DNA from 4 places in the Halomonas sp. HG01 genome. Region 1 is predicted to be linked to each of the others. Evidence: predicted binding sites of a transcription regulator. Region 1 holds the regulator's gene; each other region holds the start of a gene.
The links. The regulator sigma-54, encoded in region 1, starts transcription at its own class of promoters, with help from an activator protein. The targets are predictions, from matches to a motif close to TGGCACNNNNNTTGCTNT.
Positions count from the first base shown of each region.

Region 2: a site for sigma-54 is predicted at 2,451-2,468, ahead of UN84_RS12755 (nitrate reductase). Genes of this name have one in related genera too.
Region 3: a site for sigma-54 is predicted at 2,472-2,489, ahead of glnL (nitrogen regulation protein NR(II)). Genes of this name have one in related genera too.
Region 4: a site for sigma-54 is predicted at 2,148-2,165, ahead of UN84_RS12255 (sugar phosphorylase). Genes of this name have one in related genera too.

Region 1 covers NZ_CP022134.1:1,154,038-1,158,157, reverse strand. Annotated here, with positions in the region: gene lptC (LPS export ABC transporter periplasmic protein LptC) at 1-463, shown strand, start outside; gene lptA (lipopolysaccharide transport periplasmic protein LptA) at 460-987, shown strand; gene lptB (LPS export ABC transporter ATP-binding protein) at 984-1,709, shown strand; gene UN84_RS05365 (RNA polymerase factor sigma-54) at 1,866-3,266, shown strand; gene hpf (ribosome hibernation-promoting factor, HPF/YfiA family) at 3,380-3,691, shown strand; gene UN84_RS05355 (PTS sugar transporter subunit IIA) at 3,695-4,120, shown strand, end outside.
Region 2 covers NZ_CP022134.1:2,677,766-2,681,885, forward strand. Annotated here, with positions in the region: gene UN84_RS12755 (nitrate reductase) at 1-2,321, opposite strand, end outside; gene UN84_RS12760 (ANTAR domain-containing response regulator) at 2,641-3,276, shown strand; gene UN84_RS12765 (CmpA/NrtA family ABC transporter substrate-binding protein) at 3,273-4,120, shown strand, end outside.
Region 3 covers NZ_CP022134.1:15,096-19,215, forward strand. Annotated here, with positions in the region: gene glnA (glutamate--ammonia ligase) at 1-529, shown strand, start outside; gene UN84_RS00070 (ZIP family metal transporter) at 648-1,361, opposite strand; gene UN84_RS00075 (DUF4124 domain-containing protein) at 1,528-2,109, shown strand; gene glnL (nitrogen regulation protein NR(II)) at 2,547-3,593, shown strand; gene ntrC (nitrogen regulation protein NR(I)) at 3,586-4,120, shown strand, end outside.
Region 4 covers NZ_CP022134.1:2,567,863-2,571,982, reverse strand. Annotated here, with positions in the region: gene UN84_RS12260 (glycosyl transferase) at 1-230, shown strand, start outside; gene UN84_RS12255 (sugar phosphorylase) at 340-2,115, opposite strand; gene UN84_RS12250 (heavy metal translocating P-type ATPase) at 2,276-4,120, shown strand, end outside.

The sequences.
Region 1 (4,120 bases):
GACGGGAGAGCCCGACTACTACCTGGAGAACGCGCACCTGACGCGATTCGACGCCCAGGGCGCGCCTCACCAGCGCCTCACCACGCCGCGCCTGGAGCACACGCCCATCGACGACGTCACCCGGCTGACCACGCCCCACGCCCAGCTTCGCGACAGCGAAGGCCGGCAATGGCTGGCCGACGCCGAGCGCGGACGCCTGGAAGACGGCCAGCGCCTGCTCACCCTCGAGGGGCAGGCGGTGCTGACCGCCCCCGAGGAACGCTGGCGGCTCGAGACCGAACGCCTGTACTACGACAGCATCGCCGGTCACGCCTGGAGCGACACGCCGGCACGACTGAGCCAGCCGCCGCAGTGGATGCGCGGCGAGCGCTTCGACGCCTGGCTCGATGACAACCGCGCCCGACTGACCGACAATGTGCGCGGCCACCACCCGCCGGACCCCCAGGAGGACCCCGAGTCATGACGCGATCCCTCGCTTCACTGCTCAGCGCAGCGCTGCTCGCCACCGCGCTGGCCGCCCCCGCCGCCCTGGCGCTGGAAGGCGACGCCAGCGCGCCCATCCAGGTCGAGGCCGACCGCCTGGACCTCGACGACCGCGCCGGCACCGCCGTCTATCAGGGCGACGTGCAGATCCAGCAGGGCAGCATGCAGCTGACCGGCGACCGCGTGGAGATCCAGCGCAACGAGGCCGGCCAGCTGACCACCGCCACCGCCACCGGCCAGCGCGCCTACCTGGAGCAGAAGCCCGCCCCCGATCAACCCCTGGTCCGCGCCTGGGGCCGCACCGTGGTCTACCACGTGGCCGAGCGGCGCATCGAGCTCGTCGACCAGGCCGAGCTGCACCAGGGCGGCGACACCTTCGACGGCGGCTACCTCGAATACTTCCTCGACCGCCGGGTGGTGCAGGCCCGCTCCGACGCCGAGGGCATCGGCGAGCGCCAGCGCGTGCGCATGACCCTGGAGCCGGAACAGCAGGACGGCCCATGAAGACCCTGAGTGCCCAGAACCTCGCCAAGAGCTACAAGCGCCGTCGCGTCGTTCACGACATCAGCCTGGAGATCCAGCAGGGCCGCATCGTCGGCCTGCTGGGCCCCAACGGCGCCGGCAAGACCACCTCCTTCTACATGATCGTCGGCCTGGTCCGGGCCGACGCCGGCCGCGTCGTCATCGACGACCGCGACCTCTCCGGCGCCGCCATGCACCAACGCGCCCAGGCCGGCATCGGCTACCTGCCCCAGGAAGCCTCGATCTTCCGCAAGCTGTCGGTGGCCGACAACATCATGGCCATTCTCGAGACCCGCCGTGACCTCGACCGTGCCGGCCGCAAGGCGCGCCTGGAGGCACTGCTGGAGGAGTTCCACATCACCCACATCCGCGACAACCTGGGCATGAGCCTGTCCGGCGGCGAGCGCCGGCGGGTCGAGATCGCCCGGGCGCTGGCCACCGAACCCGATTTCATCCTGCTCGACGAGCCCTTCGCCGGCGTCGACCCGATCTCGGTAGGCGACATCAAGGGCATCATCCGCCAGCTCAAGGCCCGCGAGATCGGCGTGCTGATCACCGACCACAACGTGCGCGAGACGCTGGACATCTGCGACGGCGCCTACATCGTCGGCGACGGCCAGATCATCGCCGAAGGCGACGCCGAGGCCATCCTCGCCAACCAGCGGGTACGCGACGTCTACCTGGGCCAGGACTTCCGACTCTGAGCCTATTGGCTTCGCAAGTCACTGATATATTGTCGCCATGCACAGACAGGCATGGCAATTGCCATTGGCATGCTAATTGCTGAGCAAAGGCTTGCACGGCGGGCACACCCACACTAGGGTGGAAGGCCTCTTTGCCGCAGGACCGGAACGCTTGCCATGGCCATGAAGGCATCCCTCCAACTGCGTGTCGGCACCCAGCTGACCATGACGCCCCAGCTGCAGCAGGCCATCGGCCTGCTGCAGCTCTCGACCCTTGATCTGCGCCAGGAGATCCAACAGGCCCTGGAAGCCAATCCCATGCTGGAGCTGGAGGACGACTTCGGCGAGCAGGCCGCCGGGGAGACGCCGGACGACGACTGGTCCGACGAGATTCCGGAAGAACTCAGCGTCGACAGCGACTGGTCGGACACCTTCCAGGACGCCGGCGGCAGCGGCGAGGCTCCCGACTTCGAGCGCCAGGCCGCCGGCCAGAGCCTGCAGAGCCACCTCGTCTGGCAGCTGGCCATGAGCGAGCTCGACGAACGCGAGACCCGCATCGCCGAGAGCCTGATCGATGCCGTGACGCCGGACGGCTATCTGGATCAACCGCTCGACGAGCTGCGCGACGGCCTGCGCGCCCAGGGCCTCGACGGGCTCGCTACCCGCGAGGTCGAAGCGGTGCTGCTGCGCCTGCAGCAGTTCGAGCCCACCGGCGTGTTCGCCCGCGATCTGCGCGAGTGCCTGCTGCTGCAGCTGGCCACCCTGACCGACGACACCCCGCTGCTGCCCCAGGCGCGCCGCCTGGTACGCCAGTTCCTCGAGGCCCTGGCCGGCAACGACCGGCGGCTGCTCAAGCGGCGTCTGGGGCTCGACGACGAGACCCTCGACGAGGTCATCGGCCTGATCCGCGGCCTCGACCCGCGCCCGGGCAGCGAATTCGCCAGCGGCGACAGCGACTACGTGATTCCCGACCTGATCGCCCGCTACACGCCCCAGGGCTGGCGCGTCGAGCTCAACCCCGAGGCGATGCCGCGGCTGCGCATCCAGCCCGACTACGCGGCGCTGATCAAGCGCGCCGACAAGAGCGACGACAACCAGTTCCTCAAGGACCACCTGCAGGAGGCGCGCTGGCTGATCAAGAGCCTGGCCAGCCGCAACGACACCCTGCTGCGCGTCGGCCACGAGGTGATGACCCGCCAGATCGAGTTCCTCGAGCACGGCGAAGAGGCCATGAAGCCGCTGATCCTGGCCGACATCGCCCAGACGGTGGAGATGCACGAGTCGACCATCTCTCGGGTCACGACCCAGAAGTTCATCCACACCCCCCGCGGCGTCTTCGAGCTCAAGTACTTCTTCTCGAGCCAGGTCGGCGACGGCGAGGATGCCCACTCCAGCACCGCGATCCGCGCCCGCATCCGCAAGCTGATCGAGGGCGAACCGCCGCGCAAGCCGCTGTCCGACAGCAAGCTGGTCACCCTACTCGCCGAGGAGGGCATCGAGGTGGCCCGACGCACCGTCGCCAAGTATCGCGAAGCGATGCACATCCCCTCCTCCAGCCAGCGCAAGCGCCTCGGCTGAGGCCCTCCCGACGGGGGGGTTCCAGAGTATGAAAACGCGTCTGGCACGGGGGGTTTGCAAGGCACCAAAAAGGGTTACAATCGAGTCACCACCCAAGGAGCAAGGAGCGTGTCATGCAAGTCAACCTCACCGGCCATCACGTGGAATTGACCGAGCCCCTGCGTGACTACGTGCAGGAGAAACTCTCCCGCCTGGAACGCCATTACGACAACATCACCACCGTTCAGGTGACGCTCTCCGTCGAGAAGGAACGCCAACAGGCCGCCTGCACGCTGCACGCCGCCGGTGCCGATCTGCACGCCGAAGCGATGGACGCCGACATGTACGCCGCCATCGACGCCCTTGCCGACAAGCTGGACCGCCAGCTCGTCAAGCACAAGGAAAAGACTCAGGCCCGCGCCCAGGGCGCCGCAAGCGTCCGCTGAGTCATGTCACTCGAAGCCATCCTGCCCCCCGAGCGCACCCTCTTCGGTGTGCCCGGGGGGAGCAAGAAACGGGTGCTGGAGTTCTTCAGCACCTTCATCGCCCAGAACATTCCCAGCCTCGACAGCCAGGAGGTCTTCAGCCGGCTGATCGGGCGGGAGCGCCTGGGCAGCACCGGCATCGGGCACGGGGTCGCCATCCCCCATTCCCGCAACCCTCACTGCAAGGCCCCTATCGCCGGCTTTCTCAAGCTCGACGAACCGGTCGACTTCGACGCCATCGACGGTGAACCCGTCGACCTGGTGTTCGTGCCGCTGGTCCCCGAGGAAGCCGACGACGCGCATCTCGCCCTGCTCGGCCAGGTCGCCGGCGTGATGAACGACGCCGCGACCCGCAGCGCCCTGCGTCGGGCCGGCAGCCAGCGCGAGCTG
Region 2 (4,120 bases), 1.5 Mb from region 1:
GTAGGCAGCCAATGGCGTGCCCAGGCCAGCCAGTCTCTCTGGTCGCCAGGCTCGCCCCCGGCCAGCTGCCAGCGCTGGCAGTGGGCCAGCGGGATGCGCGCCCAGTAGGCGCCGTCGTCGCGGCCCTCAAAGTCGCCGGCCTCGCCGGATTCGCCGGGGGCGATCAGCAGGGTCGCCTCCCAGCCCACCGCCAGCGGCGCCAGGCTCACCGCGCCGTGCTTCGATTCAGGCTGGCCGGAGATCGGGTCGAGATGGGCGGCGAGCAGGCTGCCGGTGCGCGCCGCGCCGCTGAAGCGGTCGGTCCAGTGCATGGGCACGAAGGCCTCGCCGCGGCGCTGGCCCTTGGTCAGTCTTACCCGGGCGCTATACTCGCCGCCGGCGCCGGTCAGCTTCGCCAGCTGCTGGTCGCCCACGCCGAACGCCGCCGCGTCTTCCGGAGTGATCTCGATGAAGGGCTCGGCGCGGTGATTCATCAGCCGCGGCGCCCGGGCGGTGCGGGTCATGGTGTGCCACTGGTCGCGCACCCGGCCGGTGTTGAGGCGCAGCGGGCGCTCGGCGCTGAGCGCCTGCTCGGGGCCGCGCGGTCGCACCGGCAGCAGTCGTGCCCGGCCGTCCGCGGTGGCGAAGCGGCCGTCCTCGAACAGCCGTGCGGTGCCACGGGGCGATGCGGCGGTCACCGGCCACTGGATCGGCGCCAGGGCGTCATAACCGGCGCGGTCGAGCTCCGCCAGCGCCGAGATGTCGAACAGCCGCGCCTCGCTGCCCGGGACGCCGGGGGCGTTCTCGAAGCCGGAGAGCCGCGCGTGCTCGGCGAAGATATCGCCGGGGTGGCTGTAGTCGAAGGCCTCGCCGAAGCCCAGCCGGCGCGCCGCCTCGCAGACGATCCACCAGTCGTGGCGCGCCTCCCCGGGCGGCGGCAGCATGCCGCGCTGGCGCGAGATGCGCCGCTCGGAGTTGGTCACGGTGCCATCCTTCTCCGACCACGACGACGCCGGCAGCACGATATCGGCATAGGGCAGCAGGTCGGTGTCGGCCATGCATTCGGAGACGATCACCAGCGGGCACTTCTCGAGCGCCGCCCGCACCCGATTGGCGTCGGGCAGGCTGACCGCAGGATTGGTGGCCATCACCCACAGCGCCTGGATCTCGCCGCGCTCGATGGCCTCGAACAGCGCCACCGCCTTGTGCCCCGGCGCCTCGGGCAGGCTCGGCGTCAGATGCTCGGTGGCCCAGAAGCGCGTCACGCGGTCGGGGGCGCCGACCGAGTCGTAGTCCATGTGGGCGGCGAGCTGGTTGGCCAGCCCGCCCACCTCGCGGCCGCCCATGGCGTTGGGCTGGCCGGTGATCGAGAAGGGCCCGGCGCCGGGCAGGCCGATCTTGCCGCCGGCCAGGTGGCAGTTGATGATCGCCTGGCACTTGTCGGTGCCGCTGGACGACTGGTTGATGCCCTGGGAATAGAGGGTCACCACGTGCAGCTGGCTGGCGAACCAGTAGAAGAAGGTCTCCAGGCGCTCGGCGTCGACGTCGCAGTCGGCGGCGATGGCTGAGATGGACACGTCGTCCTCGCGGGCCGCGGCCAGGGCCTCGTCGAGCCCGGCGGTATGCTGCACCAGATAGACGTCGTCGAGCCGGCCCTTGTCGGCCATCCACGCCAGCAGGCCGGTGAACAGCCGGGCATCAGTGCCGGGCCTGAGTCCCAGATACAGGTCGGCGATCTCGCAGCTGTCGGTGACCCGCGGGTCGATCACCACCACCCGCATCAGCGGGTTGCGGCTCTTGGCGGTGCGCAGCCGCTGGTAGAGCACCGGGTGGTTCCAGGCCAGGTTGGAGCCCACCAGCACCACCAGCTCGGCCTCCTCCAGGTCCTCGTAGCTGCACGGCACGGCATCGGCGCCCAGCGAACGCTTGTAGGCGGCCACCGACGAAGCCATGCACAGCCGCGAGTTGGTATCCAGGTGCGGCGTGCCGAGAAAGCCCTTGAACAGCTTGTTGGCGACGTAATAGTCCTCGGTCAGCAGCTGGCCGGAGAGATAGGCCGCCACGGCGTGATCGCCGGCGGATGCTCGGGTGGCCTGGAGGCGGCTGGCCACCGCATCGAGCGCGGTGTCCCAATCGACCTCGACGCCATCGACCCGTGGCCGCGTCAGGCGGCCATGATCGCCCAGGGTCTCGGCCAGCGCCGCCCCCTTGACGCACAACCGCCCGTGGTTGGCCGGGTGGTCGCCGTCGCCCTCCACGTCGGTGATTCGTCCGCCCTCGATGTCGGCGGTCACGCCGCAGCCGACGCCGCAGTAGGGGCAAGTGGTGCGCGCCTGTTGCATGGTGCTCTCCTCGATCGCGATCGCAGGTCCCGAAACGACGACGCCCACCGCCGCGCCGGGTAAGCGCGGGGGTGGGCGTCGTTGCCGTGGATCGCCGCCATGGCGATCCGGGAGTCTCTTTCCCCGATAGAAGCAATCGGTGTGCCAGACGGACGAAAAGCGCCGCTTCTCAGACCGGCGCGTCCGGGGTATCGACGTCGCCTGCACCAGACTGCCGCGTTTTCCACCGCACTCCGCGCCCTCATGGTGCAGGATTCGACACAACGCGGATGCCTCGCCGCCCGGGCATTGGCGACGCAGATGCTGGAACGTCTCTTGCATGACCAGGGTTGACCGTTTCCGCCATCACGAGCCCTATGCCATGCCCCAGCCCTTGCGAATCCTGCTGGTCGACGACGAGAGCGTCCGCGCCGCCATGGTCGAGGAGGCCCTCGGCCAGGAGGGGCACGAAGTGATCTGCCACCTGCAGAGCCCGGCCAGCCTCAACGACATGGTCGAGCGCCACGCCCCCGACGTGGTGATCATCGACATGGAATCCCCCGACCGCGACACCCTCGACAGCATGTCGCAGCTGCACCGCCAGAACCCGCGGCCGGTGGTGTTCTTCGCCGACCAGCACGACCCCGACTCCATGCAGGCCGCCCTCAAGGCCGGCGTCAGCGCCTACGTCGTCGACGGCCTGGTGCCGACCCGGGTCCGGGCGATCCTCGAGGTCGCCGTGGCCCGCTTCGACGCCTTCCAGTCGATGCGCCAGGAGCTCGACCGCACCCGCACCCAGCTGGCCGACCGCAAGCGCATCGAGAAGGCCAAGGGAATGTTGATGAAGCACCAGGACTGCGACGAGCCCCAGGCCTATCAGACGCTGCGCAAGCTGGCCATGGACCGGGGCCAGCGCATCGGCGAGGTGGCCGGCAACGTGATCGATATCCTCGAAGGACTGGAGAAAGGCCTATGAGCATGTCCCAAGCCCCCGAGCTTTCCCGCCTGACCCTGGGCATCGTGCCACTGCTGGACGCCGCCCTGCCGATCGTCGCCCGGGAAGGCGGCTTCTTCGCCGCCGAGGGGCTCGAGGTCACGCTGTCGCGGGAGAGCGCCTGGTCGACCCTGCGCGACAAGCTCGCCGCCGGGCTGCTCGACGGTGCCCAGCTGCTGGCCCCGCTGCCGCTGGCCATGAGCCTCGGCGCCTCCGGCACGCCCTGCGACGTCCTGGCGCCGCTGGTACTCGGCCGCCACGGCAATACGCTGGTGCTGTCCCCCTACTGGTCGGAGGGCATGGCCGCGCCCCTGGACGACTCCCCCGGCGGCCGGGATCCGGCCGTCAACGCCCGCGACTTCGCCGAACGGCTGCGCCGGCGCGGCACCACACGCCCACGGCTGGCCATGGTGCATCCCTTCTCCAGCCACCACTACCAGCTGCGCGACTGGCTGGCCCTGGGTGGCCTCGACCCCGACACCGACGTCGAACTGGTCGCCCTGCCGCCGTCGCGCATGGTCGAAGCCCTCGAACAGGGCCGCATCGACGGCTTCTGCGTCGGCGAGCCCTGGGGCAGTCAGGCCGCACAGCGCGGCGGCGGGCGCATCGTCGCCACCGGCGCCGCGCTGTGGCCGGGCCATCCCGAGAAGGTGCTCGGCGTGACCCATGACTGGGCCGAGCGCCACCCGGCCACCCTCGCGGCCCTGATCCGCGCCCTGATCGCCGCCGCCGGCTGGCTGACCGAGGCGCCCGAGCACCGGCGCCTGGCGCGCGACTGGCTGGCCCTGCCGCCCTACCTGGACCGCGCCATGGATCATCTGCCGAC
Region 3 (4,120 bases), 1.1 Mb from region 1:
GGCGCTGTACTACATCGGCGGCATCATCAAGCACGCGCGTGCCCTGAACGCCTTCACCAACGCGTCCACCAACTCCTACAAGCGTCTGGTGCCGGGCTTCGAAGCGCCGGTCATGCTGGCCTACAGCGCCCGCAACCGCTCCGCTTCCATCCGTATCCCGTACACCGCCAGCCCGAAGGGCAAGCGTGTCGAGGCGCGTTTCCCCGACCCGACCGCCAACCCCTACCTGTGCTTCGCGGCGATGCTGATGGCCGGCATCGATGGCATCAAGAACAAGATCCATCCCGGCGACGCCATGGACAAGAACCTCTATGACCTGCCGCCGGAAGAAGGCAAGTCCATCCCGACCGTCGCCGAGAGCCTGGACCAGGCCCTCGAGGCGCTGGCCGAGGACCGTGCCTTCCTGACCGAAGGTGGCGTGTTCACCGACGAGATGATCGATGCCTACATCGAGCTCAAGGAAGAGGACGTCGAGCGCCTGCGCATGACCACGCATCCGGTCGAGTTCGACATGTACTACAGCTGCTGATGCCGCGCGGCGCCTGGCGCCGCGCTCCAGCACGCGAAAGGCACGCCCGAGGGCGTGCCTTTTTTGTGCGTCTTTCTTTTGCGTGTCTCGATGCCGCGGGCTGACCCCGTCATGGCCATCAGTGGATCAGCATGTGACCGACGATGCCCATGGCGAAGCCGAGCACTGCGCCCAGCGGCGGCCCCCAGTGGCGTTCGAGGCGGGCCTGGGGGGCCAGGTCCTGAAACACCGAGTAGAGGATGCCGCCGGCGGCGAACAGCATGATCGCGGCCACCGGGGTGGGGTAGTCGCCCAGCCACCAGAGCCCGCCCAGCCCCGCCAGCGGGCCCAGCCAGGCCATGGCGAAGAACAGCGTCAGCAGGCGCCGGGCCGAGTAGTGGGTGGTCTCGCGCAGCTCGCGATAGGCGTTGAAGCCTTCCGGCAGGTTCTGCAGCGTCATCAGCAGGGCCAGCAGCACGCCGCTGCCGCCGCCATAGGTGAAGGCGGCCCCCAGAGCCAGGGCTTCGGGCAGGAAGTCGGAGAGCATGGCCGTCAGCTGGCTGGCGGAGGTGCCGTTGCGGTCGAGCAGGATGTCGATGCCCATGAAGGCCAGGCCGCCGGCGAGGAACCAGAGCATGGCCGGCCCCGGGGCCAGCGCCTCTAGGCTGTTGGGCACCAGCACCAGGGCCACCGCCGAGAGCAGGGCGCCGCCGCCGAAGGCGATGATGCCGTGGCGCAGCTCGTTCTCCAGCCAGTTCGGCCCGAGGCGTTCCACCTGGGCGACCCAGCCCCCCAACGGCATCGCCATGCCGGCCACCAGGGTCAGCAAGACCACCTTCTCCCATGCCTCCATGCCCGTCGCTCCTTGGCTGTTGGTGTCGCCGCCTCATCCTACTCTTCTTCACCCGGGGCGCGAACGTGGATTCCGTTCCGGGTCGACGGTGGGCTAGGCTTGGAGCAGGACGATGGCAGGCGCACGGCGCGCCGCACGGGACCGTCACGGAGCTCGGGAGAGACGCATGCACAAGGTTGTCATGACACTGGCGCTGGGCCTGGCGATGAGCCTGCCGGCCGTCGCGCAGACCATCTATCGCACCACCGATGCCCAGGGCAACGTCGTCTTCACCGACGACCCCGGGCGCGGCGGCGAGGCGGTGGAGCTCGATCCGCTCACCGTGGTGCCGTCGCGGCCGGTGCAGCCGCTGTCGAGCGCCTCGTCCGGTCGGCCCGAGAGCACCACGCGCTACGGCGAGCCTGGCCAGCCCTTCATGCCCTACGACGTCTTCGCGATCGCCTCCCCCGAGCAGCAGACGACCCTGCCTACCGGGGCCGCGGGCAACGTTCAGGTGCAGCTCGCCATCCGCCCCGACCTGCGCGACGACCATCGCGTGCGGCTGCTGGTGGACGGCCAGGTCAGTCAGTCCGCCATGCACACCGACACCTTCCTGCTCTCCAATCTCAACCGCGGTGAGCACCGGGTGCAGGCCGAGCTGCTCGACGCCTCCGGCGCGGTGCGCCACCGCACCTCGCCGCTGACGCTCTACGTTCAGCGGGCCAGCGTCAATCTGCCGAGCAATCCCAACAATCCCGCCAACCATTAGCTGCCCCCTCGCCGGCCGCATCGACCGCTGTGTCCGGATGGCTCCCCGAGGCCCTGTATCCCACCGCCGGCGCGTGACGACGGGCACTTCGATGCCTTCGATCACGCCGACCGGGTGAGCGAGGGCAGCGCCTTCCGCCATGCCGAGGCGCTGCGCGGCGATCGTCCGCCCGGAAGCGATCGCCGTCGGCACGACCATGAAGCATGGCGAGCGCATCACGCCCCGCGAGCGCACTTCAGGAAGCCGCTCGAGCCGGAGTGAGCGCTGCCTCGCAGTGCGTGCACCAGCGTGGTGCACTACCATGGTGCATGATCCCCATGTCGGATCAGCCGGGAGGCGACGCCATGCCGTCTTCCCCAAAGTGGCGCGCTTCTTGCAGCACATGAGGGAGGCGCCGCATCGTTTCGCCGCCGGAATGCACCAACGGGAATGCCTTCATGTATCAACGCCTGATGGAACACCTCACCACCGCCGTGCTGCTGCTGGATGGCCGGCTGCAGCTGCGCTGGATGAATCCGGCGGCGGAGGCGTTGCTGGCATTGAGCCGCTCGAGGGTCACCGGCCTGCCGCTGCCGGGGCTGGTGAACTCGGATGACGATATCGGCGAACTGCTGGCCAAGGCACGCGACGAGTTCCATCCCTACACCCAGCGCGAGGCGCGCCTGACCCTGCCCACCGGCGACGCGCTGACGGTGGACTACACCGTCACGCCGCTGTCGGCGGACGAGCTGCTGATGGAGCTGGAGCCCCGCGACCGGCTGCTGCGCATCTCACGCGAGGAGGCGCTGCAGACCCGCCAGGAGACCATCAAGGTGCTGGCGCGGGGGCTCGCCCATGAGGTCAAGAATCCGCTGGGCGGCATCCGCGGCGCCGCCCAGCTGCTGGAGCGCGACCTGGGCGACTCCCAGCTCACCGAGTTCACCCGCATCATCGTCGAGGAGGTCGATCGGTTGCGCGACCTGGTGGATGCCATGCTCGGCCCCCATCGGCTCAATCGTCCCGAGCCGCTCAACATCCACAAGGTACTGGAGCGGGTCCGGGCCCTGGTGTCGGTGGAACACCCCGAAGTGACCTTCACTCGCGACTACGATCCCAGCCTGCCGGATCTGATGGGCGACGAATCCCAGCTGATCCAGGCCATCCTCAACGTGGCACGCAACGCCGTGCAGGCGATGACCGAGGCCGGCATCGAGGGTCCCACCCTGGTGCTGAAGACCCGCGCGCGTCGCCAGTTCACCCTCGGCGCCGAGCGCCATCGCCTGGTCTGCCAGGTGAGCCTCATCGACAACGGTCCCGGCATCCCCGAGGAGCTCAAGGAGACGCTGTTCTACCCCATGGTGTCCGGCCGCGCCGAGGGCAGCGGCCTGGGGCTGTCGATCGCCCAGTCGGTCCTGCACCGCCACCAGGGGCTGATCGAATGCGACTCCCGGCCGGGCCAGACCGAATTCCGACTGCTGATACCGCTGGAGACATCCCATGACTGAAGCCGCACGCGTCATGATCGTCGATGACGATCGCGCCATTCGCTGGGTGCTGGAGCGCGCTCTGGCCCAGCCCGACCTCGAGGTCGAGAGCGTCGAGCGTGCCGACCGGATCCTCGAGCGGCTGCTCGAGGATCCGCCCGACGTGCTGGTCACCGACATCCGCATGCCGGGCCTGGACGGCCTGGACCTGATGGCGAAGGTGCGCGAGGCGCATCCGGAGCTGCCGGTGATCGTGATGACCGCCCATTCCGACCTCGACAGCGCGGTGGCCTCCTATCAGGGCGGTGCCTTCGAGTACCTGCCCAAGCCGTTCGACGTCGACGAGGCCCTGGCGCTGGTGCGCCGCGCCGTGGCCCATGCCCGCGAGCGCCAGCGCCCGGTGCACGCCCCCGAGGGGCTGGACGCCGAGATCATCGGCGAGGCGCCGGCCATGCAGGAGGTGTTCCGCGCCATCGGTCGGCTGTCGCAGTCGCACATTACGGTGCTGATCAACGGCGAGTCCGGCACCGGCAAGGAGCGCGTCGCCC
Region 4 (4,120 bases), 1.4 Mb from region 1:
TCGAGGCCTACGACCACGACGCGCGGATGAACGGCCTGAGCCTGGACCGCCACAGCGAGGAGCGGGCGGTGGAGCTGTTCGCCACCAACCTGCTCGAGGCCGGCGGCGTCTTCCTCGACAATCCCGGCGAGCGTCCCTTCATTCCCAGCTGGAACCGGGTGCGGGCGGCCATCCCCGACCTGTTGCCGCGCATGGCCGAGGTGGTGGAAGCCGATAACGCCCCGGACTGAGGTCGGTAGCCGGAAGCTTGAAGAGCGGCGCTTCGCGCCTGGAAGCTGGAAGAAGAACCACCCCCATTGGCTTGCCATGGGGGCGGTGTTCTTTGCGCTGTCTGCCAGCTTATGGCTGATGTACCAGCCACAGGGCGCCGTAGGGCGGCAGGCTATGTTCCGCCTGCCAGATCTCGCCGTCGAGCCGGTTCCGCCACACGCCCTTGTTCAGATCCTCCAGCGCCAGCGGCTGGGGGCGGTCGGTGACGTTGTGGATCGCCAGCAGGCGGCGCCCGTCGTCCAGCGGGCCGCGCTCGACGACCAGCAGCGACGCCGGCGTCTCGATCACCCGCTGCGGCACATCCGGGTGGAAGCAGGGCTCGTCGCGGCGGACCTCGAGCAGCCGCGTCAGCGCCGTGAAAGCCTGGTGGGTCGAGGTGTGCGGGCTGTCGAGCAGCCGCTCCAGGGCACCACGGTCCCAGCGGTGGCGATTGATCGAGCGCAGCCGGCCGCTGCGTTCCATGCCTTCGATGTCGTTGAGGGTGCCGGTCAGCGCGTGCAGATACAGCGCCGGGATGCCCTTGAGGCCGAGCATCAGCTGCTGGCTGCACAGGAAACGCGGCATCTGCCAGGGGTCCGCGCCGCGTCTCGTGCCCTTCATGGCGTCGAACCAGGTGATGTTGATCTCGTAGGGCGAGTCCTCGCCATCGTCCTTGGTGCGCATGCTGACGAAGCCGCCGAAGCGGTGCATCAGCTCGAGCAGCGCGTCGACCTCGTGGTGGGGCAGCCAGCCCTCCAGCGGGCGCACGCCGATGCCGTCGTGGCTGGCGGTGAAGTTGAGAAAGCTGCAGCCCGGGGGCAGTGCGGGCAGGCTGCGCAGCCAGGCCGCCAGGGTGCCGGCCTCGCCGCTGGTAAAGGTGTGCAGCAGCAGCGGCGGCAGCGGGAACTGATAGACCAGGTGCGCCTCGTCCGGCGGCGTGCCGTCCTTTTCGAGCCTCTCAAGACCGAAGTAGCTGATGTTCTCGCGGTGCGGCACGTTGGTCTCGGTGAGGATCAGCGTGCCCGGCGCCACGTGATCGGCGATGGCGCGCAGCAGCCGCACGACCTCGTGGGTCTCGGGCAGGTGGATGCAGGAGGTGCCGACCTTCTTCCACAGGTAGGCGATGGCATCCAGGCGGATCACTCGCGCGCCCTGGCAGAGGTAGAACAGCAGGATACCGACGAACTCCAGCAGCACGTCGGGGTTGGCGAAGTTCAGGTCGATCTGATCCTCGGAGAAGGTCGCCCACAGGTGACGGGGCCCGCGGCGGGTCGGCACCTTGACCAGCAGCGGCGAGCTGCGTGGCCGCACCACCGCCGAGAGGTCGGTCTCGGGATCCATCTCGATGAAGTAGTCGCGGCCGGGCTGGTTGCCGCCGAGATAGTCGGCGAACCACAGCGATTCCCGTGAGACGTGGTTGAGCACCAGGTCGACCCCCAGATCGAAGCGACGGGAAAGGCGGCGGACCTGGGGCCAGTCGCCGAGTTTGGGATCGACCTCGCGGTAGTGGATGACCGAGAAGCCATCGTCGCTGCTCCAGGGGAAGAAGGGCAGCAGGTGCACGCCGCTGAAGGTCTCTCCGAGGCGGCCGGCGACGAAGTCGTCGAGGACGTCGAGCGGTGGCTGCTCGCCGTCGACCAGGCTGTCGCCGTAGGCGATCAGCCACTGGTCGCGTTCACTCCACAGCGGACGGGCGGGCGGTGCCTCACCATCCGGGGGCGTCATGGGGGCCTGATGCGCCAGCAGGGTGAACAGCCGGCGCAGCACCTCGTCGGCGCGGGGGCCGTAGAGCATCGTCAGGTGGCGATGGGCGCGCTCATGGAAGGCCTCGGCGCCAAGTGGCGTCGAAAGGGAGGGTGCCGGCATGGCGATCGCCTCTCGTTGGGGGTTTCCTTAAGCATGCAGGCCGCGTGCCAGCTGTCCATGCTGGCGGTGTCGTGCCCGGCGTCATCACCGCTTGAGTCTATAGCGGCTAGAGGCTCTAGGCTGATGCCATGTTTCGATGACGAGCCCCGAGGAGGTCAGGATGGCGCAAGACGCCGCGCAGGAAGCCGAAAAGGGTGCACTCCAGCGACACCAGTGGCGCGTGGAAGGCATGGACTGTCCGAGCTGCGCCGGCAAGATCCGCGGCGCGCTGGAGCGTCTGGATGGCGTGGCTGACGTGAAGGTCTCGGTCATGCAGGGCTCGCTGGCCCTCGATCTGGATACCGGCCGCACGGCGCCCGAGGACGTGGCGTCGCTGGTCGAGCGGTTGGGCTATGGCGTTCGGCGCCAGTCGGCGCAGGACGATGCCGAGGCGCCTTCGGGCGCCGGCTGCTGTGCCGGGCGCGATCATGCCGATCATTTCCGTCGGGGTGATGACGCCTCGCCCCGGCGCTGGCATGCCACCGCCAAGGGGCGGCTGGTGCTGGCCACCGGGGTGGCGCTCGGCGTGGCCACGCTGCTGCGCTTCACCGTCGGAACGGAGGTGGCCCACTGGGCCTTCCTGGCGGCCTGCCTGATCGGACTGGCGCCGGTCGCTCGCCGTGCGGTGAGTGCGGCGCGGGTCGGCATGCCGTTCACCATCGAGATGCTGATGACCCTGGCCGCCGGCGGTGCGCTGATCATCGGCGCCGCCGAGGAGGCGGCCATGGTGGTGCTGCTGTTCGCTATCGGCGAGATCCTCGAGGGCGTGGCCGCGGACCGGGCCCGCTCGGGCATCCGCGCGCTGGCCGATCTGGTGCCACGCGAGGCACGCCTGGAAGTCGCCCCCGGCGAGACGCGCACGGTGGATGTGGCACATCTGGCGGTCGGCCAGGTGGTGGTGGTGCGCCCCGGCGACCGCATCCCCGCCGACGCCACCATCCTCGAGGGCCGCTCGTCGATCGATGAGTCGCCGGTGACCGGCGAGTCGGTGCCGCGGGACCGGGGCGAGGGCGACGAGGTGTTCGCCGGCTCGATCAACCATGACGGCGTGCTGCGGCTGCGCGTGGCCCGGTCGCCCGAGGACAACACCATCGCACGCATCATCCGGCTGGTGGAGGAAGCCCAGGAGGCGCGGGCGCCCACCGAGCGCTTCATCGACCGCTTCAGCCGCGTCTACATGCCGGCGGTGGTCGGCCTGGCGGTGCTGGTCGCGGTGGTGCCGCCGCTGGCGTTGGGCGGCGAATGGGGCGAGTGGACCTATCGCGGCCTGGCGCTGCTGCTGATCGGTTGCCCCTGCGCGCTGGTGATCTCGGTGCCGGCATCGATCGCCTCGTCGCTCTCCAGCGGCGCCCGGCACGGGCTGTTGCTCAAGGGCGGTGCGGTGATCGAAGCCGCCGCCCGCACCGAGGCGGTCGCCTTCGACAAGACCGGCACCCTGACCGAGGGCCGGCCGCGGGTGACCGATGTGGTGCCGGCAAGCGACGCCGTGGCCGCGCAGGACGTGATCGCCCTGGCCGCGGGCCTGGAGCGCGACGCCAGCCATCCGCTGGCGCAGGCGGTGGTCGCCCATGCGGAGGCGCAGCAGGTCGCGGCCTCAAGGGTCAGCGAGGCCCGGGCGGTGCCCGGGCAGGGCGTCGAGGCGCTGATCGAGGGTCGCCGGGCCTTCGTCGGCGCGCCGCGCCACGTGGCCGATCGCGGCACGCTGGCCGAGGCGCTGGCCGCGCGAATCGAGGAACTCGAGGCCGAGGGCAAGACGGTGATCGTGGCGGTCGAGGACGGCGTGGCGCTGGGGGCCATCGCCCTGCGCGACGAGCCGCGGCCCGATGCCGAGGCCGGCGTGCAGGCGCTGTCGGCGCTGGGCGTGCGCTCGGTGATGCTGACCGGCGACAACGATCGCACCGCCGCGGCCATCGCCGGGCGCCTCGGCATCGAGCGTCGCGCCGGGCTTATGCCGGAGGGCAAGGTC